4 regions of the Synechococcus sp. A15-62 genome follow, and region 1 is predicted to be linked to each of the others. Evidence: predicted binding sites of a transcription regulator. Region 1 holds the regulator's gene; each other region holds the start of a gene.
What was found. Region 1 encodes NtcA, which controls nitrogen genes in cyanobacteria. Its sites were predicted from a motif close to GTANCNNNNGNTAC; they were not measured.

Region 1 (5,756 bases):
AGCTTCAGCCTGCGGGCATTCCTGCATTTCATGGATCTGAGGGCCAAGCTCGATGCCCAGTTGGAGATCCGCCAGCTCTGCGATCTGATGTGGCCCCACATGGTGAATTGGGCCCCAGAATTCGCAGCCTGGTATGAAAAAAGCAGGCTTCACCGGGCGCGACTGGCCCCGTAAGAAAGAGGGGGGGGCTAAACCTTGGCCAGCGTCACCCGTTCCGGTTGGTGCTGGTATTTGCCTTGTCGATCGCTGTAGGTGGTCGAGCAGGGATCACCTTCAAAAAACAGCAGCTGACAGATGCCTTCATCGGCATAGATCCGACAGTCAGCGCCAGAGCTGTTGCTGAATTCAAGGGTGAGATGACCCTCCCAGCTGGCTTCTGCCGGAGTGGTGTTGACGATGATTCCAAGGCGGGCATAGGTGCTCTTGCCCAAACAGATCACGGTGATGTTGGGGGGAACCCGCAGCTTCTCCAACGCCACACCAAGGCCGTAGGAATGCGCAGGGAGAATGAAATAGCGCCCGTCTTCGTCTTCATGAAGAGGGGTGGGCTCGAGATTGGCTGGGTTGAACCGCTTGGGGTTCATCACCGTGCCCGGAACATGCCGGAAGATCAGGAATTCCTGGGGCGACAAGCGCAGGTCGTAGCCATAGGAGGAGCAACCGAAACTCAACACCGGTCTCAGCTTCTGCTCCGGATCCAGGTGACGGACTAGACCGCTCTGGAATGGCTCAATCATTCCCTGACCGGCCTGTTCAGTGATCCAGCGATCGCACTTGAGCATCAGAAACCTCGGCGCAACTCCGTGACTTGATCTGCCATCTCCACCACACCGGCGGGGATTGCAGGTCCAGTGATGATCACATCCATCGAAGCGGGCCGCTGCTCAAGGGCTGCAATCACATCCGCCTCATCCAGGTATCCGAAGGCCACGGCGAGGCCGATTTCATCCAGAACCAGCTGATCGAGATCTCCCTGAATCAGGTGCTGGCGACAGATGGACCAAACCGCAGCCACCGCCTCGGCGCCACCGGGATGCCCCGGTGAGGAGAGGCAGAGGGGCACTTCCGGACGGAGCCAGACAAGACCTCCGCAGAGCTGCACCCGTCCGGCCGGTCCCTGCTGAACGCCCCCTTTGAGGAACTGACTGATCAGAACACGACTGCCCAAGCCGGCAGCACGCATGGCCTGACTCAGAACACTGGCGAAACTGCCTCGGTAGGGCGCCGTATGCACTTGAAGCTGTCCTTCGGGGGCCACCAGATGCAGGGGTGGCGGATCAGATACAGGTGCTACGGGCCTGAGGCCCGCCCGCTGCAAAGCCTGCTGATCCTGATCCAGGGAGTTCTGGAGCGCTTGGGGATTGGCGAGGCTTGTGGTCATCACGGAAGCATCTGCCCGGGTACCCCCGGCGAGACCTTGAATGTAGCGGCGAGATCACATTCCACAAGGGGATTGACACCACCCATGGTGTTTGGACAGGGCAAGAACCAACCGCCTGCGAGGCTTGACGAACTGCACACCACCGATGAGCCAATCCCCTGAACACCGCACTGATGGCCGTCGCCCAGAGCAGTTGCGACCGTTCTCGGTGACTTGGAATCCCATGGGGTTTGCCCTGAGCTCCCTGGTGGTTCACACGGGCCGAACCGCTGTGCTCTGCAGCGTCTGCTTGGAGGACAAGGTTCCCCGCTGGCGGAAGGGAGAAGGGCTGGGATGGCTCAGCGCCGAATACCGGTTGCTGCCCGGGTCCACCCCACAGCGGCAATCACGGGAGCTGATGAAACTCTCGGGTCGCACCCAGGAGATTCAGCGGTTGATCGGGCGCAGCCTGCGCGCCGTGATCGACATGGAACGCCTGGGGGAGCGCACCTTGCTGATCGACTGCGACGTGATCCAGGCGGACGCCGGCACCCGGACGGCCTCGATCACCGGGGCTTGGCTCGCCCTGGACCAGGCCTGCCGATCGCTGGTGGAAAAGGGAGTGCTGGAGCAATCGCCGCTTGTCGATCAGGTGGCGGCCGTCTCCGTGGGCTTGGTGGATGGCCAGGCCTTGCTGGATCTGGACTACAGCGAAGACAGCCGAGCCGAGGTGGACTTGAACGTTGTGCAGGCCGGCGATGGCCGTCTTTTGGAAATCCAGGGAACTGCGGAGGGAGCACCCTTCAGCCGCAGCCAGCTCAATGAGCTGCTGGATTTGGCGGAGCCGGGATTGTCATCCCTGATGCAGGAACAACGCCAAGCCTTCACCGAGCACAGCAGAGTTACGTAATAACCGCTACATGGCGGCCACCGCCGGGTCCGTAATTTCGCTTCACCAGGGGGTTGTCATGACCAGTAGCCGAGGTTTCAGCCGATACGCCCCGCAGATGGTGGCTCCATCTCCCAGCGCAGAACCGGCCAACCGTTCTCTCCTGGAGATCATCCGAGATCTCGATGGCGCCAGCACTGAACTGGTGGATCGCAACAAGACCATTTTCTTCCCTGGGGATCCCGCAGAACGGGTGTATCTGATCCGCCGGGGGGCCGTTCGTCTGTCCCGCGTCTACGAGTCGGGGGAGGAAATCACCGTGGCCCTGCTCCGCGAAAACAGCCTCTTCGGTGTGCTGTCACTGCTGACCGGCCAACGGTCTGATCGCTTTTACCACGCTGTGGCCTTCACCAGGGTCGAGATGGTGACGGCACCGGCGACCTCCGTGAAGGCCGCCATCGAAGCCGACACCAGCGTTGGACTGCGCCTGCTGCAGGGTCTCTCCAGTCGGATTCTGCAGACCGAAACGATGATTGAAACCCTCACCCATCGGGACATGTCGTCCCGGCTGGTGAGCTTCCTGCTGGTGCTGTGCAGGGATTTCGGCGTGGCGGATGAGCTGGGCATCACCATCGACCTGCGCCTGTCCCATCAAGCCATCGCTGAAGCAATTGGCTCAACACGCGTCACAATCACGCGTCTGCTGGGAGACTTGCGTCAATCCGGTCTGGTTCAGATTGACCGCAAGAAAATCACCGTTCTGGATCCGATCGCTCTGGCCAAACGCTTCAGCTAGTCCGGCCATCGCCCCACACGTGCAGCCATGAGCGGCTGGGCACTGATTCTGGTTCTGCTGGTGCTCGGGGGCGTGCTGTCGACCCTGGGTGATCGTCTGGGTAGCCGCGTTGGCAAGGCGCGACTGAGTTTGTTCAAGATGCGCCCAAGGCGCACCGCCGTTCTGATCACGGTTCTGACCGGCAGCCTGATCAGTGCGCTTTCACTTGGCCTGATGCTGCTAGTGAGCCGACAGCTGCGGGTGGGCCTGTTTGAGCTGGATGCCCTGCAGGAGAAGCTCCAGGACAGCCGGCGACAGCTCAAGGCAGCCGAGCGCGAACGGGACAAGACCCAAACGGAAACCAGGCGGATCGCCATTGAGCTAAAGCAAGCGCAGCAGCGGGCCAACACCCTGCGCCTTGAACTGGCTCCTCTTCAGAACGAGCGGGCCCAACTTGTAGCTGAACGTGAGCGCCTCAGCCAGGACATCGCCTCCCGCGATGCGGACATTCAACGCACGGAAGCCGAACTCAACAGCGTTCGCAGCCGTATCCGTGCCGGGGAGCAGGAACTCAAACAACTGGAACGCAATCTGGTCGCCCTGAGGCGTGGATCGGTGGTGATCAGCAGCGGCCAGACCTTGGCGAGAGCAACGGTTCGACTCGAGGCTCCGGACCAGGCCAAACAAGCCGTCGACAGGCTGTTGCAGGAGGCCAATCTCAACGCCTACGGGAAAGTGAGGCCTGGCGAAGCGCCCGAACGCCAGTTGATCCGCGTTCCTCGCAGCGACGTAGAACGCCTGCAAAACATCATCCGCAAACCGGAAACCTGGGTGATCTCGCTGCGCTCCGCCACCAATGTGCTACGGGGTGAAACGGCGGTGTACGCCTTCCCCGAGGTGCGTCCCAACCGGCCGGTGGCCCAACGTGGAGATGTGCTGGCCACAACCACGCTTCAACCGAATGACCGCACGCCAGAGGGCATTCGTACACGAATGAACCTTCTCCTGGCCTCGGCCTATGCCGAGGTGCAGCGGCGTGGATCCCTGACCGAGGGGCTTCAGTTCGATGGATCAGCCCTCTCCCAACTGACCCAGACCCTGATGGAAGGCCCCAGCCAAAGCGTTGTCCTGGAGGTGATTTCCGCAGGGGTCAGCGACAGCGCCGATCCTGTCGTCGTCACCATTCAGGCCTCCCCATGAAACGGGTGGCCGTTCTCGATCCAGGCCGCTGCAAATGTGGTCTAGTGCTGGCCGATCTTCAGCTCGGCCTTGTGCGCGAAGGGCATGTGCTGGCCCCGGAGGCCGTGGAACCCTGGCTGGAGCAGTGGAATCAAGACGGAGCTCTCGACCGCATCCTGATCGGCGATGGCACGGGAAGCCGAGCCTGGATCAAGCGACTGGAACGGCTGGGCAATCTCACCGTGGTTCCGGAGCAGGGAACAACCCTGAGGGCAAGACAGCGTTACTGGACGCTGTGGCCAGCGCGGGGTTGGCGAAGGATGCTGCCGGCAGGGCTGCGCATTCCACCGGTGGATCTGGATGCTGTTGCAGCTTTGGTGATGCTTGAGGAGCACCTGCAGTGCCGCCTGAGATGGCCGGAGCCGGCCCCCACGTTCTCGCTCAGAACCTGGCCCGAACCATGAAGGTGTAGTCACCCCCCGGTTCCAGCCTGTAATCGGAACGCACCAGAAACCGCCGCAGAGCATCCTCGATCAAGGCACGTCCCAGGGACGGCTCCACCACCAGTTCGCCGCGATCAAAGGCCCAGGAAAACTGCCACTCAAAACCTCCGGCAGAGACTTCACCCTCCACGCATTTGGCTTGAAAACACTGGCGAAGCACCCGCAAATGGGCCGTTGTCGCCGGGAGAGCCGGCATCAGTCGACCGGCTCCAAGTCGTAGCGAAAACCGTTGATCCAGGTTCCAGCGCGCTCAAAGCTCTGGCGCTGAAGACGTTGAATCCCGTCCAGAACAGCATCAAGAACTGCACTGACGCAGGGTTGCTCCACCTTGCTGAACGGACCAAGAACATGGGACACCGTTCGCGCACGACGTTCAGCAGGATTCTCAGCCGGCGCACCAATGCCGATCCGCAGCCTTGGGAACGCCTGAGTCCCGAGATGCTGAATGGTGCTGCGCAAGCCGTTGTGCCCACCGGCGCTGCCCTGGGCCCGCAACCGCAAACGACCAAGCGGAAGGTCCATGTCGTCCACCAGCACCAGCAGTTGGTGGGGCTCCAGGCCAAACCAATCGAGGGCCGCACGAATCGCGCGACCGCTGTCATTCATGTAGGTCTGGGGCATCAGCAAGCGCAGCCGCTGCTCACCCACCCCTGTGTCTGCTGCAAGACCGTGCAACTTGGCTTGCTGACGAAAGCTAAATCCAGAGCGCTCGCCCAAAAGCTCGAGGGCCATAAAGCCGACGTTATGGCGAGTGCCGGCATATTTCGCACCCGGATTACCCAGTCCCACCACCAGCTTCAAATCAGTGGTCATACCGCTGGGACGACTCAGTCGCTGGGGGGAAGTTCTTCGACAGACTTCGCAGCATCGCCGGACATCTCCGGTTCAGCCATGGCTTTGTTGATTTCGCGTTCAAATTCCTTGGATGCGGACTGGAAGCCCTTCAGGGTTTTTCCAAGAGTCCGGCCAAGTTCCGGCAGACGTTTCGGACCGAAGACCAACAGGGCAACGGCGCCGATAACCGCCATTTCGGGGAGACCGACGCCGAAG
Region 2 (5,756 bases), 790 kb from region 1:
GAAGGCGAGGTGACCCGCATCGGCAATGGCAACCTGCTGATGGCTTACTGCCATCTGGGCCACAACTGCGATCTGGGCAACAACATCGTGATGTCCAATGCCATCCAGGTGGCGGGCCACGTTGTGATCGAAGACCGTGCGGTGGTGGGTGGCTGTCTGGGCATTCACCAGTTCGTGCACATCGGTGGGATGGCGATGGTGGGCGGCATGACCCGTGTCGACCGGGATGTGCCCCCCTATTGCCTGGTGGAAGGGCATCCGGGCCGGGTGCGGGGGTTGAACCGCGTCGGCCTGCGGCGCAGTGGCCTGACTGCCAATCATGACGGCGCTGAACTCAAGCAGCTGCAGGACATCTGGACCCTGATGTATCGCTCTGACCTGGTGATTGCCGATGCGCTTCAGCAGGCCCGCAGCCAGCCCTTGCTGCCGGCGGCTGAGCACTTCTGCCGGTTCCTGGAAGCCTCCACCGGTCAGGGCCGACGGGGTCCGATGCCGGTGCAGGGCCGCTGATGGTTCGGCTGCTGATCAGCACCGGAGAGGTTTCCGGTGATCTGCAGGGCAGCCTGTTGATTCGCGCCTTGCGGTTGGAGGCGGAACGACGGGGACTTGAGCTGGAGCTGCTGGCCCTGGGTGGCCCGCGCATGGAGGCGGCGGGTGCAGCATTAATCGCCGACACCGCGCCGATGGGAGCCATCGGCCTGTGGGAGGCCGTTCCGTTGATTCTTCCCACGCTGCGTCTGCAGGCCCGGGTTGATGCGTTGTTGGCGGAACATCCCCTTGATGGTGTGGTGTTGATCGACTACGTCGGGTCCAATGTCCGCTTGGGCACTCGGCTGCGGCGCCAGCAGCCCGAGCTGCCGATCACGTATTACATCGCCCCCCAGGAGTGGGCTTGGCGCTTTGGCGATGGAAGCACCACCCGTCTGCTTGGGTTCACCGACAAGATCCTGGCGATCTTCCCGGCGGAGGCCGAGTTTTATGCCGCCCGTGGTGCGGATGTGAGCTGGGTGGGTCATCCGTTGCTGGACAGCTTCCAGAACCTGCCCGATCGCGCCAGATCCCGTCGCCAACTGGGTCTTGATCCTGAGGCCCCGGTGCTGTTGCTGCTGCCGGCCTCGCGGCCCCAGGAGCTGCGCTATCTGATGCCACCGTTGGCCCAGGCGGCTGCTCTGTTGCAGCAACGCCACCCTGATCTTCAGGTGCTTCTGCCCGCTGGGCTTGCAGCGTTCGAAGCGCCCCTGGCTGCGGCGCTGCAGGAGGCCGGAGTCCATAACGGGCGGGTGATTCCCGCCGCTGAAGCGGATGGGCTGAAGACCACCCTTTGTGCAGCGGCGGATCTTGCCTTGGGCAAATCCGGCACGGTGAATCTGGAACTGGCTCTGCAGGGGGTTCCCCAGGTGGTGGGTTACCGCGTCAGCCGACTGACCGCCTGGGTTGCCCGCCACGTCCTGCGCTTCCAGGTGGACCACATCTCGCCTGTGAATCTGTTGCTCAAGCAGCGGTTGGTGCCGGAGCTGCTGCAGGATGAACTCACGGCTGAGGCCCTGGTGGAGAGGGCGCTCCCTTTGTTGACCGCCACCCCTGAGCGCCACGCCATGCTGGAGGGGTATGACCGACTGCGGGCAACCCTGGGGGCTCCTGGGGTCACTGAGCGGGCGGCCAAGGCCATCTTTGATCAGGTGATCGATTGAAACGAACTCTGCTGCTGCTGTTCACCTGCCTGATGTTGTTCAGCTGGCCCCAGCGCGCCATGGCTGAGTTGCAGACGGCTGTGTTTGCCGGGGGCTGTTTCTGGTGCCTGGAGCACGACCTTGAGGATCTGCCGGGGGTGCGTGATGCCGTCAGCGGCTACAGCGGCGGCCAGGTGGAGCGTCCCACGTACCGGCAGGTGAGCAGTGAGACCACTGGGCATCAGGAAGCTGTGCAGGTGCGTTTTGATCCAGATCAGATCAGTTATGCGGAGCTGCTGCGCAGCTACTGGCGCAATGTGGATCCCCTCGATGGGGGTGGACAGTTCTGCGACCGCGGCGATTCCTACCGGCCGGTGATCTTCACGGCCGATGTCGATCAGGCTGAGGCTGCCGAGGCCAGTGCGCAGGCGGCGGCCAGCGAGCTCGGACAACCACGGTCTGCCTTGAAGGTGGAGCTCAGGCAGGCAGCTCGCTTCTGGCCGGCCGAGGGCTACCACCAGAACTATGCCGAGAACAACGCTGTCAAATACAACTTCTACCGGTTCAGCTGTGGTCGTGACCGCAGGCTCGACAGCGTCTGGGGCGACAACGCTCGCTCCGGTAACAGCTGGGGGAGCTAGCGCTCAGTTCCAGTGGTCTTAAGGCCTCAGCCTGCCGACGCCATAGCCCAGCAACAGGCCAACAGCTCCACCGACGGAACCAGCCGTCAGTTGCATGCGTTGATCCTTGCTCAGTTGGCCTGCGAACACCAGTGATGCGGCAACAGCGACCAGCAGCAGCGCTGTGACCAGCACGGCATCCAGGGATCGGTTGCCTGACTTTCCACTCTGACTACCACCTCGCTTTACGGGTGGTTTCCCTCCGGGCGGTTAGTTCATATCCAGTTCACGCTCAATGCGATTGAGTTCCTGTTCTGCAGGGGATCGGTCCATCGCTCAAGGATGGCAGCCTTAATCTTCCGCAGACCGCCCCCGTAAGCGAGCCCGATCGCTCAGCCAGATGATCACCCGTGTGATCGCCCAGGCGAGGGTGACACCCAACAGGATCGAGAGCAGTGACTCCACAGCACAGCACTTGAGAACATCGGCAGGCGCCGGATGTCCATCAATATGCCGATCTGATCAAGGAATGCGTGAGGACTGTTGCGATCAGTCGCGTGCTTCTGGGTCCTTGTCTTTAGCTGGCTGTGTTGTGGCCTGAGGCTTGGATGCCGCCTTGGCGGCCAGGGAGGCTTCCAGGCGCTGCAGCTGCGCTTCGCGCAGTGCGTTGGAAATGCTGAGGGTGCGGTCAGTCATCGATTGGCGTTCTCGACAGCATCAGGGTCAGGACCATGTGCGATCGAAAGGGGGCCTACAGAACTGAGGACTGTCGAAACCTAGACACCCATCGATCCACGTCCAGGGAGCAAAAGTGCTTACGTCAGAGTCTGGCAACACACCTGAACCCCGGCGCCAGCTCCCATCTTCTGGTTGCCAAACAAGTGTCACCGTGGCTATGAGTACAGGTGTACCAGCTCGAGAGGTGTGCATGTCGGTTGATCACGGCGATCTCGCGGTGAAGGCGGAAGCTCCGTTCCTTCATGTCCGCCCAGGGCACTTCGTGATTGTGGGTGGAGATCACCTTGATCAGGGGGATTGGTGGATGGGGCAAGTGATCTTCTGTGAGGGGAGTGCTCGCCATCCCAGGCTCCCGTCCTTGTTTCAGGTGGCTGACGTGGACACCGGCGTCATCAAGTGGATCAACGCCGATGCGGTCTCTGACGTGATCTGGTCGATGGATGGATGGCCTGCCAGTGCGCCCGTCTGCGAGGAGCGCTGATCGAGGGCTGGCGTGTATCCGCTCGAGCAACGCGGGGCTGGCGGCTGGTCTATAAATGTGTTTGTAGCAACCGCTACAAAACGTTCACCCCTGCTTGCGGGGGCGCAGACGCTCCAAGTCACGGAACGGGGACTTGGGTTTTCTCGAGGAACATCCAATGACGGCACTTCTTTATCGAGGTCACACCTACGAAGCAGCACCATCAGCACCCAAGGTCTGCGTTGAGTTGACCTACCGGCGCGAGCACGACAACACCTGCCGCCAGGAGCTCCTGCGCGAAGGCCAGCGCACCCTCACCTACCGAGGCGTCACCTATACCAAGTAGGTCCCGGCAAGGGTTTGTTATGGGGTGAACGGGTTCGGCGATCACGATTCGCGCGGGATCTCGTCATCGTGGGAAGCAGCCTGTCAGCGCCCTTCGATGGGAACGGACCTCACCGCCATCGTGATTTCCTCGGTGTTTCTCGGGGTGGGATTTGTGATTGCCAAATTCTTCCCCGAAGCGGCGTTGTTGGCGGCGGTGTTCTTGGTGGGGCTGGCAATTCTCAACGTCGGCCTTGTCCTGGTGGGCTGATTGCCAAAAAAAAGGGGGTGTTCCCCTAGGCACCCCCGCGATCGACGCATTGCCCCTTCACCGAAAGAAGCATCCGAAGGATGGCCTGGGCTCCTGAGGCTGGTCGTCGCCATCGCGACAAAACATCCCTGCTGTGAGGGACCCAAGAAAAAAGCGAGAGCTTTCAGATCGCTCTATGGGATTTGAGTGGGCCGTTACTTGATCAAATCTGGTCGAATTCCTTAAGAAACCAACACTCAACCTGTTGAAAAGATTAAGCGCGACAACCTGAATGATTCAGCAAGTTCTCAGTGAACAGACGGGTTTCCGGCCATCGACCAAGCTTCGAGCCACGCTTACGATCTGCTGGTGAGAGGAGGGTTGTATGTATCTGCTGACCATTAAGGATGGTCTTGGCACCCGTCATATCGGTCCCTACGCGTCACCGAAGCACGCGTCAGACGATCTTGATCGTGTGTTGGAAACCTGCTCTGAGCGAGCACGGTGGCAGATCCATGCACTTGAAACCCCGGATCGTTCGCTCGAACTGCAGCCGGTTGCCTCCTGATCAGCTCTGACGTCGTCCCGGGAATCCTCGGGTCAGTCCGCTGTCGATCATCAGGCCAATGCCGGCATTGATGCAGATCAGGCTGAGGGTTCCGTACCAGAACCAGGGGCCTGCGTCCTTGCCCAGCATCTGAACCACCTTCCGGCTCACCGCCTCGCCGAACAGGCAGAGGCCAACCGGGAGCAGTAGCACCCCCAACTGGGCCTTGATGTACCAGCGCACCGGGGAGCGGCTCATGACTGGGCCAGCACCCAGTTCACCAGGGTGCGCACGCCGTAGCCGGTGGCACCAGCGGGATTGACGCCTTTGCCCTTGTCGCTCCAGACCGGCCCGGCGATGTCGATGTGGGCCCAGGCGGTGTCTTTTGCCACGAACTCCTTGAGGAACAGGGCCGCTGTGATCGAACCGCCGGGTCGCGGGCCGGTGTTCTTCATGTCGGCCAGCAACGACTTCAATCCATCCTTGTAGGACTGCCGCAGTGGCATGCGCCAGAGCCCTTCCCCGCCGGTCTGAGCGGCAGCATCGAGGGCCTCTGCCAGATCGTCGTGGTTGGACCACAGTCCGGCCATCTCATCCCCCAGAGCAATGACGCAGGCTCCGGTGAGGGTGGCCAGATCAACCACGGCATCGGGCTTCTGCTCACAGGCGTAGAGCAGGGCATCGGCGAGGGTCAGCCGGCCTTCGGCGTCGGTGTTGTTGATCTCGATCGTCATGCCGTTGGCGGCCTTAACGATGTCGCCGGGGTGGACGGCGGAGCCATTCACCATGTTTTCGCAGGAGGCCACCACCATGTGCACCTCAACGCCGGCTGGCTTGAGTTCGGCGATGCTGCGCATGGCACCAAGCACAGCGGCACTGCCGCCCATGTCGAACTTCATCATGTCGATCTGGGCTGCACCCACCTTGAGGTTGTAACCGCCGGAATCGAAGGTGAGGCCTTTGCCCACCAGGGCAACGCGGCGTTTCACCTCGCCCTCGGGGCGATAGATCAGGTGGATGAACTTGGGCGGCAGATCGGAGCCCTGGCTCACGGCCAGGAAGGCACCCATGCCCTTGGCTTCGCAGTCGCTGCGCTCGAGCACCTTGAGCTCAAGGCCGTGGTCCTTGGCGATGCCAGCAGCCGTGT
Region 3 (5,756 bases), 750 kb from region 1:
AACAGTCCCGAACAGCAACCCTGCCGCCGTCCCTCGATGCTCCCAGCGGCCGTGGGTTGTTCCTGATCCATCAATGTTTTGATGATGTGCGCTGGAGCCGCCGGGGGAATCGCCTGCAGCTGGCCTGCCGTCGGCCCGTCAGTGACGCGGACAGCCCGGATCCTTCAGCTCTCCTTTGAACCACCCGAGCGCCTGTTGGGTCAGGTTCTCCACGTCGGCGCTGTTTCCTTGACTGAGCAGTTGCACCATTGCTGCTGCCAGTAATTCAGCTCCACGGCGCTGTCGGTTGCTCTTGAGCTGATGCCAGTCGCGATCGCCGATGCGGAGCAACTGGTGCAGTTCTTCCGCCTTGGCTGTGGCGGAGTCGGGCCATGGGGCGTCGGATGAAGTCATCCCTGAATCAGCAGATCGATCTAGTTTCGGGTGATGTGGGTGCAACGGCGTGGAACAGCGCAAAGGCCAACGACGCGTTCGTGAACTGCGTTGGTTGCACCATGCTTCACGGTTGGTGTTGCAAGGGCAATGTCAGGCCCATGTCCTATCGGGTGTTGCGGCGCGGCGATGGGTGCAGCGCCGCAAACTTGCTGCAAATCTGATCAGTCAATGGCCCGTGGGTTGGGCCAGCTCACCAGTGTCTGGAGAGCGCTTCTGGAGAGCATTGCGTTTCGGTGGAGCAGGCTTTGCTTTGGCCTGGTTGCTGGCGCAGCTTTGAACGCAATAGAAGATCAGGCCACCCGTTGACGATGGGCCTAGCCCACCACCACCAGAGAATTGGAAGCCGGTGCGTCCTCCTTCGTCGGTGAAACCCCTGTGGGCTGTGCCATGTCCTGACCGCGAAGCCAGGCATTGTGCAGGGCTCGCCTGCGTCGATCTTCAGACAACACCAAACGATCGGCAGCTGAATGGGGACTTTCCCCCGGCATCACGGCCGTGCGCAGGCAGATACCGAAACCATGGGCTTCGACCTGCACATGGCCTTCCATCAGCACCACCTGGAATGTCCAGCCCTGAAGCCAACGCAGCCGGAAGGGATTGGTCATGAAGTTCCCTTCGAGATCCTGCATACCCTATGGCTCGCAGCCGTTCACGCAAGGGACGTTGTCAGGGAATCCTCTCAGCTGGCCTCCGCGATCGGTTTGCGTGCCGACCAAACCCGCGTCATGAAATGGGTTTCCGCGGTGATGCCTTCGAACCCTGAAGCTGCGAGGCGGGCGTCGATGTCGTCGCCGATGTAGTCGCGGTAATAGGGCTCATGGAAGACCCGCCGGAAGTTCTCCATCACGGAGGCGAATTTGGCTGAATCAGCCATTTGCACAGAGTCGGCAAGCACGAAAACACCGCCGGGTTCGAGCACGCGCCAGGCCTCGTTCAGCACGTTCTGGCGGGCCTCCGCCGGCAGTTCATGCAGCAGGAACACACTGGTGACAGCTTGAACCGATCCATCGGCCAAGGGCAGGGATTCGCCATTGGCACGGATTAGCTGAACCAGCGATGCATCGCCGTCATTCAGCCAGCGATTGGCTTGACGCAGGTACGACTCGGAGAGATCGGTTCCGATCAGCTGCGCATGTGGCACAGCAGCGCGGATCTGCTGCAGGGTCCGACCGGTGCCGGTGGCCACATCGAGAATTTTGAGGGAACCCGGAGCACGGTCTGCGAAGTGCTTCAAGCCGCGTTTCAGCGGAGCCAAAACCCTGCGTCGCATGGCATCGGCGGTGCCATTGAAGAGGATCTCCACCTGCAGGTCGTAAAGACCAGCCGAGTGGTCACTCAGGTAGCCGTCGGTTTGATGGTGAAAATTCTGGAGGTAGTACTCGGGGTAGAGCGCTTTGTCGGTCTGCTTGGGCAGATCCCGCACATTTCGTTCGCGACGACGATCCCAGGTGGAGGGCAGGTCCATCCAGACCTGGGGGTAGCGGCTGACCCAGTCGAGCCAAGGTGCATCGAACAACAACTGCTCGGGGTAGATCCCCTGTTCGGCGTCTTGCCAGTCCTGTTCTTGCAGCTTGTTCATGTCGAGCCGGAGCTCTCCAAGAACTTCGGCGGACACGGGCTCTGTTTTCGGCACCGCATCCGGCGCCAACAGCTCCATCAGCTTGGTGCTCAGCTCCTTGTGGGCCAGGCCCGCGATGCTTTTGCCTTGCTGAAGCGTTTGGTACGCAAGCTTGCTCAGGGGCGATGACGCCATCGCAGATTCAGACAACAGCACCATTCCAACGAATGAGGCGCGCAATCGCGTGGCCAGCAGTCCACAAAAAAACCCGCCTCCAAAGAGGCGGGTCTTGGGATGTACGGGCGCTGATCAGGCGTCGTAGTACATGGTGAATTCGTGGGGGTGCGGCCGCTGGCGCAGCTGCTGCACCTCCTCGTACTTCAGGTCGATCCAGTTGTCGATGAAGTCGTCGCTGAACACGCCGCCAGCGGTGAGGAAGCCGCGATCAGCATTCAGCGCTTCCAGGGCACCGTTGAGTGATGCAGGAACCGTTGCGATCTTCGAGAGCTCTTCAGCCGGAAGTTCAAACAGGTCGCGGTCTTCGCCATCGCCTGGATCGATCTGGTTCTTGATTCCGTCCAGACCGGCCATCATCATGGCGCTGAAGGCCAGATAGGGGTTGGCGAGGGCGTCGCCGGAACGGAACTCGAGGCGCTTGGCCTTCGGGCTCGGGCCAGTGAGCGGGATCCGCACGGCGGCCGAGCGGTTGCCCTCGGAGTAGACGAGGTTCACCGGGGCTTCGAAGCCGGGCACCAGACGCTTGTAGCTGTTTGTGGTGGGGTTGGTGAAGGCCAGGAAGGCGGGGGCGTGCTTGAGAATGCCGCCGATGTACCAGCGGGCCGTCTGCGAAAGGTTCGCGTAGGTGCCTTCGCCGAAGAACAGGGGCTGTCCGCCCTTCCAGAGGCTCTGGTGCACGTGCATACCGGTGCCGTTGTCGTTGAAGACCGGCTTGGGCATGAAGGTGGCTGTCTTGCCGTATTTCTTGGCCACGTTGCGCACGACGTACTTGTACGTCATCACGTTGTCGGCGGCCTGGATCAGCTCAGCAAATTTCATGCCGAGTTCGTGCTGGCCCGCGCCGGCCACCTCGTGGTGGTGCTTCTCCGTGGGGATGCCCAGCTGACCCATCAGTAGGAGCATCTCGGAGCGGATGTCCTGAGCGGTGTCGTTGGGAGCTACGGGGAAGTAGCCCTCCTTCTCTTGAATCTTGTAAGCGAGGTTGCCGCCTTCCTCGATCCGTCCGGTGTTCCAGGCTGCTTCGATGGTGTCAACGCTGTAGAAGGAGCCACCTTCAGCCGAGTTGTAGCGGACGTCGTCGAAGAGGAAGAACTCGGGCTCAGGGCCAAAGAAGGCCATGTCGGCCAGACCGGTGCTGGCCAGGTGATTCAGAGCCCGCTGGGCCAGGGCACGGGGGCAGCGCTCGTAGGGCTGGCCAGTGCGTGGCTCCTGAATCGAGCAGATCATGCTCAGGGTTTTGTGCCGGTAGAAGGGATCCACCCAGGCCGTATTTGCGTCCGGCACCATGGCCATGTCGGAGGCCTGGATGCCCTTCCAGCCGCGGATGGATGAGCCGTCAAAAGCAAGGCCCTCAGTGAAGGATTCTTCCTCCAGAAGATCGGTGCAGACCGTCAGGTGCTGCCACTTGCCGTGCAGATCGGTGAATTTGAGGTCGATCAGTTCGATGCCTTCGTCCTTGATTTGGCGCAGGACGTCCTGGGGGGATTTCGACATAAGAAAGGACTGCTCGACTGAATTGTGCAGTGATGTGACCGTATATAGCCACAAGACACCATTTTGTATCAAGAGGTACGTTTCAGGCGCCAGAGGGTGGCTGCGTAACCGTTTCTGTCAACTTGGCTGAAATGCAGGCATGCCAAAGGATCTGCCCGCCTCAACGGTGTTAGCTTCCGCTGGGGATCCTCTGGAGATTCAGGGACATGCGCGATGCAATCAGCGGTCTGATCGGTCGCTACGACCAACTGGGTCGTTATTTCGATCGTCCGGCGATCGACAGCATCAATGCGTATCTGGATGAATCCACGCTGCGGATTCAGGCCGTTGAGCTGATCAACGGTTCCTCCGCCGAGATTGTGCGTGAGGCCAGCCAGCGCCTGTTCCGGGATGAACCCGACCTGCTGCTGCCCGGTGGCAACGCCTACACAACCCGCCGGCTCGCCGCCTGCCTGCGGGATATGGACTATTTCCTGCGTTACGCCAGCTACGCCCTGGTGGCCGGTGACTCCACGATCCTCAATGAGCGTGTGCTGAACGGGCTCGACGACACCTACAAGAGCCTCGGGGTTCCCACCGGCCCAACGGTCCGCAGCATCGTTCTGCTCGGAGAAGTTGTTGCCGAGATGCTTATGGCCAACGGCGCTGCGTCCGATCAGCTCGCCACCGTTCTTCAGCCGTTTGACCACCTGGCCAAGGGGCTCGGCGAAACCAACGTGCGTCAGCGCTGAGCCTGAAGGTTGAGCGCAGGATTTGAACAGATTGCAATCGACCCATTCCCACCCCTCCAATGGGGCGTGACTGCGTAGGCTCAACACTTCGAACCAATGATCAGGGCTTTGGCGACGACGAACTCACTCCTTCCCGTTGACGATCGTCACCGCAAAGCCTTTGCACCGATCGGCACACCCGACCGCCTCCTGCTTGGACCAGGCCCCTCCAACGCCCATCCAACGGTTCTGAAGGCTCTGTCGAGAACTCCGATTGGTCACCTTGATCCTCTCTATGTGGATCTGATGGGTGAGGTGCAGGAACTGCTGCGTTACGCCTGGCAGACCGACAACCGCCTCACACTTCCTATGAGCGGCACCGGCAGTGCTGCCATGGAGGCAACCATCGCCAACACCGTCGAGCCTGGAGACACCGTTCTGGTGGCGGTGAAGGGGTACTTCGGTCTGCGTCTGGCTGACATGGCCGGCCGCTACCGCGCTGAGGTGAAAACCATTGAGAAGCCCTGGGGTGAGTGGTTTTCTCTCGATGAGCTGGAAGCTGCCCTGATTGAGCACAAACCGGCCATCCTGGCGATGGTTCATGCCGAAACCTCAACGGGTGTCTGTCAACCCGTGGAGGGCATCGGCGACCTCTGCCGGAAGCATGATTGCCTTCTGCTGCTCGACACCGTCACCTCTCTGGGGGGTGTGCCGCTCTACATCGATGAGTGGAAAGTCGATCTCGCCTACAGCTGCAGCCAGAAGGGCCTGAGCTGCCCTCCAGGTCTCGGACCCTTCACCATGGGTCCCCGTGCCGAAGCCAAGATGACAGCGCGTCAGGGCAAGGTTCCCAACTGGTATCTGGACGTCTCCTTGCTGAACCAGTACTGGGGCAGTGACCGCGTCTACCACCACACCGCGCCGGTTAACATGAACTTCGGCATGCGTGAGGCCCTGCGGCTGTTGGCTGAAGAAGGTCTCGACCAGGCCTGGGCACGCCATCGCAGCAATGCTGAGATGCTCTGGAACGGGCTAGAAAGTCTGGGCCTTTCGATGCACGTGCCGGCCGAGCGCCGACTCCCCACCCTCACCACGGTTCGCATTCCTGACGGTGTGGATGGCAAGGCCTTCAGCCAGCACCTGCTCAACAACCACGGCATTGAAGTAGGTGGTGGACTCGGCACCCTGGCCGGCAAAATCTGGCGGATTGGCCTGATGGGATACAACTCCAGCCCTGAAAACGTGAACCGTCTGCTCAACCTGTTTGAGACAGAGCTGCCTCGCTTCAGCGGTTCCGTCGCCGCCGCTGCCTGAACCAGCGC
Region 4 (5,756 bases), 350 kb from region 1:
GCCGTTCTGCGGGGATTGCAACCGCTTGCGTGTCACCGCTGATGGGCAGGCATTCACCTGCCTGTTCTCCGCTGAAGGCACCGATCTGAAGCCCGCGCTCGCATCTGAGCTTCAGCTTGAGCAGGCCATGCGCCAGCTCTGGCAGCGGCGCCAAGACCGCTACAGCGAGGAGCGTGATCCAGGCGCCGCTGCGTCAACCCATGCGGAAATGGCGTATCTGGGGGGCTGAACCGTCGTGATCGTCACCGTTTTTGCGTGATGCCCTCGGTACAACGGGGCAGCTGAAGGATCCCTCAGGATCCATCGACATGTTTGAACTGCTGGCCTACGAGCGCTTCCGCGACACCCCGTCGGTTCGTTTTTTCGACGTCACCGTGGACACCTCGAACGCGCGTGATCTGGTGATTCACAGCGGCCCGGCGGTGTCGCCCCCCAACGACCCGGAGAGCGGAGCGTGGCAGTTCTATCTGCATCCTCATCAGGAAGACAATCTGCTCGCGGCCAGTGGCGGCAGAACCTTCTTCCTTGTGAACCTGGCCTGGGAACAGCCGTTCCACATCGTTCGGCTCGAGAGCGGTGGTGACATCCTTCGCATCCCTCCTGGCACTTTCCACCGGTCGATCTCCGATCCCGATGGTTCCGTCGTTCTGAACCAGGCGGTTCGTGAGGAGGGCGCTTCTCTGGTGCGTGAATTCCGCGTCTACAACAGCGCCGAGATCCCGGCCTTGATGGCAGCCACCCATAGCTCGGCGCCGAAGCCCCAGTTGCACGGGCTGGAACCGTTGCTTCAGGCGGCCTGAACCAGGTTGCGTGAGGAGGTTTCCGTTGCGGAGGCTTCTTCGGTGATCTGAATCTGCCAGGTCAATTCACTGTTTGTTCCCGGGGGGCCGCTGAAGCTGCCGCTCACGGCTGCGGTGAGTTCCGGCTTGGAGGAGGTGGCCAGCACCACATAGCGTTCGTTGACTTCCATCCCGGCACTGGGGTCAAAGCCGCGCCAGCCCGCTCCCGGCAGGTAAACCTCTGCCCAGGCATGCAGGTCGTACTCCTTCGGGGGAGGTTGCTGCAGTTGATAGCCGCTCACAAATCGGGCGGGGAGACCCACCACGCGGCAGCAGGCCACCATCAGCATGGCCAGATCACGGCAGGAGCCGATCCGCTCGCGCAGGGTGCGACCCGCCGGCCAGGCGGGCCCCAAATGGCGTTGGGTGTATTTCACCCGCTCTTGAATCAGTTCAATCAGTTGCTTCAGAAAAGCCAGGGTCTGCTGGTTGCTGCCCATCAGGGCTTCCTGGGTGAGCTCGATGGCTGCGGGTTCGTGCTGACCGTTGGGCAACCAGCCCTCGAGGGCACCCTGCAGGTCGCTGTTGAGCTGGCCTTGCGGGTACGGAAGGGGTGGTTCTAGTCCGTTGAAGCAGCTTTCCAGCAGGGGTGCTGGCCGGGTCTCCACCAGGCTGCGGGCCTCAAAGACCAATTCATCGGTGCTGCCAAGAAAACGCAGCCGTTGGATTTCGTCGCCGCTGGCGGCCACCAGTTCCCGACGTTGCTCTGGTTCTGGCAGCACGCTGAGCTGATGCTCCAGCAGGGTCTGAAACCCCTGCCCCCGAGGCCTCAGACACAGGCGATGTTCCCCGAGGAAAACGGGGGCCTCATACCGATACGTCAGGCGGTGAACGATGAGAGCACGCATGCAGGATCGGTGGGGATGGAACGGAGGTCGGCGCTAGTGAAGTAGCGGGTCTGGATCAGGTTGTGGAGTTGGTTGAGGTCCTGCTGAAGCTGGTCAATGGCTTCATGCAGACCGGCTTCGATCAGGTTGTCGATCCGCACATAGCTCCAGCGGGCCAGGAGTTGTCCGCGCAAACAGTCGAGGTCATCCGGGGTGTCTTGGTTTGGCTGCTGCTGAATCTGTTGCAACGTGTCGCTGATGCCCTGCAGGCAGTACCGCACCGAGCGAGGAAAGATGGGGTCCAGCAGCAAAAAGCGGGCCACGGAGGCAGGGCTGATCGCGTGCTGCATGCTCTGCCGGTACATCTGATAAGCCCCCGCTGTGCGCAGCAGGGTGATCCATTGCAGTTCATCCAGCACGCCGCCCACCTCCTCAGGGGAGGGCAGGAGCAGGAAATATTTGACGTCGAGGATGCGGGAGGTTTTATCGGCCCGTTCGATTAGACGTCCCAGCTGACTAAACAGCCAACTCAGATCACGGCTCAAAGTGGTGTCGGTGATCCCGTACACGAGCTGGCAGCCGCGGCGGATGATCCGCAGTTGCTCCTGCACCGGTTCCCGCCAGATGTCTTCGTCGTCCTGCAGGCTCCAGTGCAGATCATTGATCTGCTCCCACATCTCCGTGGTGATCACATCCCTGATCTGCCGTGCGTTTTCCCGCGCCATCGCAATGCAACTCACGATGCTGTTGGGATTGCTGCGGTCCAGCAGCAGGAAGCGCACCACCTGTTTGGGCGTGGCACCGGGGTAGGCCGTATCGAAGCGGTGGCGATCCCCCGTCACCTCCACCAGCGGCAGCCACGGTTCGGCGCTGCCCGGAGGACAGTCCAATGCCATCGCTTCACTCACTTCCAGAAAGCGCGAGATGTTTTCGGCGCGTTCCAGATAGCGGTTGATCCAGTAGAGCGAATCGGCAACGCGGCTCAGCACGGCACAGCCTCCTGGGCTTGCGGTGCTGCCATCGTTTGATCGTCGACGATCCAGGTGTCCTTGCAGCCGCCGCCCTGGGACGAATTCACCACCAGCGAGCCACGCTTGAGGGCCACGCGCGTCAGCCCCCCTGGACTCACCCAGCTGCTTGCGCCGCGCAGCACATAGGGGCGCAGATCCACGTGGCAGGGGTAGAGCTCTCCGTCACTGAGGGACGGCACTGTGGAGAGTTGCAGCGTGGGCTGCGCGATGAAGTTGCGGGGATTCGCACGGATCTTCGTGTCGAAGTCCGCCAGCTCCGATCGGCTGGCCTGGGGGCCGATCAGCATTCCGTAGCCGCCGGCTTCCGCCACCGACTTCACCACCAGTTGCTCGAGGTGTTCGAGCACGTAGCGCTGATCGTCTGGCCGGGCACAGAGGTAGGTGGGAACGTTCTCGATGATCGGCTCCTCATCGAGGTAGTAGCGGATCATCGCCGGCACGTGGGCATAGATCAGCTTGTCGTCGGCGATGCCGGTGCCAGGGGCGTTGGCGATGGCGACCCGTCCTTGCCTTAGCACCTCGATCAGGCCCGGCACCCCCAGCATCGAGTCCTTACGGAACACGGTGGGATCAAGAAAATCATCGTCGATGCGGCGGTAGATCACATCCACGGGTTCCAGGCCATTGGTGCTGCGCATCCACACCCGTCCGCCTTCGCACACCAGATCGCGCCCCTCAACCAGGTGAATGCCCATTTCTTGGGCCAGATAGCTGTGTTCGAAATAGGCGCTGTTGAACACCCCGGGCGTCAGGATCGCCACGCGGGGGGTGTCACTCCAGGGCGCCAGGTCTTGAAGGGTGCGCAGCAGATGGGAGGGATAGTCGTCGATCGGTTGAACGGCACGTCCTTCGAACAGGCCAGAGAACAACCGTTTCATCACCCGACGGTTCTCGAGGAAGTAGGCCACCCCTGAAGGACAGCGCAGGTTGTCTTCCAGCACCCGCCAGGTGCCCTTGCCGTCGCGGATCAGGTCGAGCCCGGAGATGTGGCACCAGCGGTTGAGGGGCAGGCTGATGCCCTGCATCTGAGGTCGCCAACCGGAGGAACTTTCCACGTCTTCCCGTGGGATCACACCGTCGTTGAGGATCTGCTGGGGGCCATAGATGTCAGCGAGGAAGCAGTCGATGGCTTCCAGGCGTTGCAGCAGTCCCTTCTCCAGGGTGATCCAGTCGCTGCGGCCGATCAGCCGAGGCAAGGGATCGAAGGGGAGAATTCGTTCGCTGCCTTTGAGCCCGGAATCGTTGAGGCGGAAGGTGGCGCCGAGGCGACGCAGCAGCTGGCTGGCTGAGGCATGGCTGCGGTTGAGCTCGGGCAATCCCATCTGCCCCAGTGATGCGAGTAGTGGGGCCAGATCGGCGCGTGGTGTGGCCGTTTCACCGCAGAAATATTCGTCGAAGCCGACCGTCGGTTTGTAGTCGGTGAACATCCTGATCGCACAAGCCAGACCTATCCAAGGCGTCGCCCCACTCCACTTCGGGTGGTGGTTGCTACACATTCCGCAATTTCAGGCAAGAGGACGCTGGTCACCTGTTGTTTGGGTATCCGTAGGCACCTGAATCGAGGCCATGGGGCCAAGGGCAGGGTGCCTCCTTTGCTTATCTGTTTCTGGAGTTCAAACGCTCTTCGCCTTGGATGAATTGCTCTGGGCGCGTCTGATCTTTGCCCTTGGTGCCGTTGTGACTGCGGCGACGGTGGTGATGATTCTGCGCGGACACCTGTATTGGAACCGCAGGGGGTCGACGGATGTCCGCTGACTCGGTTCCCTTCCTTCAGCCAGGGATCGCCTGGGCGTTGGTGGTGCTGTTCTCTGTTCTCTGGGTGGCGCTGGGTATTGCCTGGGGCCGGCGCGGTCAAGGCAATGCTGATGACTACATGCTGGCGGGGCGCAACATCGGGCTTGCCCTGAGCACGGCCACGTTGATGGCCTCCTGGGTCACCGGCAACACCACCCTGCTCGCCCCTGAATTCGGCTACAAAACCGGCCTCTGGGGCATGTTCAGCTATGCCCTGGCCGGGCTTGGCCTGATTCTGTTCGCCCCCCTGGCCTCGCGGATCAAGCAGTTGATGCCCAACGGGCGCACCAGCGGGGACTTCATTCGCCTGCGCTACGGGCGTCTGGCCTGGTGGGTGTTCATGGTGATCACCGCGATCTACACCCTGGGCTTTCTGATGACCCAGGCGATGGGTGCTGGCCTGCTGCTGCAGGCGCTTTCAGGCTTTGATTACCACGTGGGAATGGTGTTGGTGATCGGTGTCGCCACCGTCTACACCCTGTTCGGCGGGATGCGGGCCGTGATCGGCACCGATTTCATCCAGTCGCTGTTGATCATGGTGCTGCTGGCGGTGGTGGCGGTGCTCGCCTTCCGTCAATTCCCGATGCCTGAGGTGCATGCCTCTTTGGTGGCCCGGCATCCCGATCGGCTTGATCTGCTGCTGCCGGCGGGCTTGTTGATCGCCTGGAATTCCGCCCTCTTTTCGATGGGCGAGGTCTTTCACAACAACATCTGGTGGTCCCGTGTTTTCGCCAGTCGGCGCTCGGTCGTGATGACCTCTTTTGTCTTGGGGGGCATCGCCTGGATGAGCGTGCCGATGGTGACGGGCTCCATTGGCCTGGTGGCCCTGGCCCGTGAGTTGCCCCTCGAGCAGGTGAACATGGTGTTTCCCGTGATGGCAGCCGATCTGCTCGGGGCCGGCGGCGCGGCCCTGGTGTTTGTGGTGGTGTTTGCCTCACTCACCTCCACCCTCGATTCGCTGCTTGCATCCACCGCCGATCTGTTGGCGGAGGATGTGTACTTCCGCCTGTTGCGGCCTCAGGCCAGCGACCTGCAGCTCAAGCAGGCGGCGCGGCTGATGGTGGTGGGACTGGCCGTCGTCACCCTGGCGCTGTCCTGGCCACGGCTGGATTCGCTTGCGTCGGTGCTGTTTTTCACCGGTGCCCTGGTGGCATCCACGGTCTGGCCTGTGGCCTGCGGTTTGTACTGGCGTACAGCCAACCGTAAGGCTGCCATTGCGGCCATGCTCGCCGGCAGCGTTGTGGGCCTGCTCGCCTATGTGCTGA

Region 2: SynA1562_RS10235 (DUF4278 domain-containing protein) is a predicted target of NtcA. The motif match lies at 3,573-3,586, and genes of this name have one in related genera.
Region 3: glnA (type I glutamate--ammonia ligase) is a predicted target of NtcA. The motif match lies at 3,790-3,803, and genes of this name have one in related genera.
Region 4: SynA1562_RS12615 (circularly permuted type 2 ATP-grasp protein) is a predicted target of NtcA. The motif match lies at 4,237-4,250, and genes of this name have one in related genera.

Annotation. Positions count from the first base shown of each region.
Region 1 covers NZ_CP047950.1:278,688-284,443, reverse strand. Annotated here, with positions in the region: gene thyX (FAD-dependent thymidylate synthase) at 1-174, shown strand, start outside; gene dcd (dCTP deaminase) at 189-782, opposite strand; gene SynA1562_RS01390 (cob(I)yrinic acid a,c-diamide adenosyltransferase) at 782-1,381, opposite strand; gene rph (ribonuclease PH) at 1,527-2,270, shown strand; gene ntcA (global nitrogen regulator NtcA) at 2,329-3,045, shown strand; gene SynA1562_RS01375 (DUF3084 domain-containing protein) at 3,073-4,224, shown strand; gene SynA1562_RS01370 (resolvase) at 4,221-4,667, shown strand; gene SynA1562_RS01365 (DUF3146 family protein) at 4,645-4,902, opposite strand; gene pth (aminoacyl-tRNA hydrolase) at 4,902-5,519, opposite strand; gene SynA1562_RS01355 (TatA/E family twin arginine-targeting protein translocase) at 5,534-5,756, opposite strand, start outside.
Region 2 covers NZ_CP047950.1:1,787,309-1,793,064, reverse strand. Annotated here, with positions in the region: gene lpxA (acyl-ACP--UDP-N-acetylglucosamine O-acyltransferase) at 1-510, shown strand, start outside; gene lpxB (lipid-A-disaccharide synthase) at 510-1,691, shown strand; gene msrA (peptide-methionine (S)-S-oxide reductase MsrA) at 1,688-2,311, shown strand; gene SynA1562_RS10250 (hypothetical protein) at 2,330-2,485, opposite strand; gene SynA1562_RS10245 (hypothetical protein) at 2,840-2,986, opposite strand; gene SynA1562_RS10240 (DUF3104 domain-containing protein) at 3,219-3,509, shown strand; gene SynA1562_RS10235 (DUF4278 domain-containing protein) at 3,667-3,834, shown strand; gene SynA1562_RS10230 (hypothetical protein) at 3,931-4,083, shown strand; gene SynA1562_RS13095 (hypothetical protein) at 4,448-4,630, shown strand; gene SynA1562_RS10225 (hypothetical protein) at 4,631-4,867, opposite strand; gene SynA1562_RS10220 (leucyl aminopeptidase) at 4,864-5,756, opposite strand, start outside.
Region 3 covers NZ_CP047950.1:1,025,105-1,030,860, forward strand. Annotated here, with positions in the region: gene SynA1562_RS05780 (ATP-binding protein) at 1-179, shown strand, start outside; gene SynA1562_RS05785 (DUF6439 family protein) at 139-393, opposite strand; gene SynA1562_RS05790 (hypothetical protein) at 443-712, shown strand; gene SynA1562_RS05795 (copper-binding protein) at 750-1,040, opposite strand; gene SynA1562_RS05800 (class I SAM-dependent methyltransferase) at 1,115-2,188, opposite strand; gene glnA (type I glutamate--ammonia ligase) at 2,303-3,724, opposite strand; gene SynA1562_RS05810 (allophycocyanin subunit beta) at 3,931-4,455, shown strand; gene SynA1562_RS05815 (alanine--glyoxylate aminotransferase family protein) at 4,552-5,748, shown strand; gene SynA1562_RS05820 (nucleoside deaminase) at 5,720-5,756, opposite strand, start outside.
Region 4 covers NZ_CP047950.1:2,226,593-2,232,348, reverse strand. Annotated here, with positions in the region: gene moaA (GTP 3',8-cyclase MoaA) at 1-229, shown strand, start outside; gene SynA1562_RS12630 (redox protein) at 309-800, shown strand; gene SynA1562_RS12625 (transglutaminase family protein) at 788-1,687, opposite strand; gene SynA1562_RS12620 (alpha-E domain-containing protein) at 1,660-2,655, opposite strand; gene SynA1562_RS12615 (circularly permuted type 2 ATP-grasp protein) at 2,649-4,124, opposite strand; gene SynA1562_RS12610 (sodium:solute symporter family protein) at 4,442-5,756, shown strand, end outside.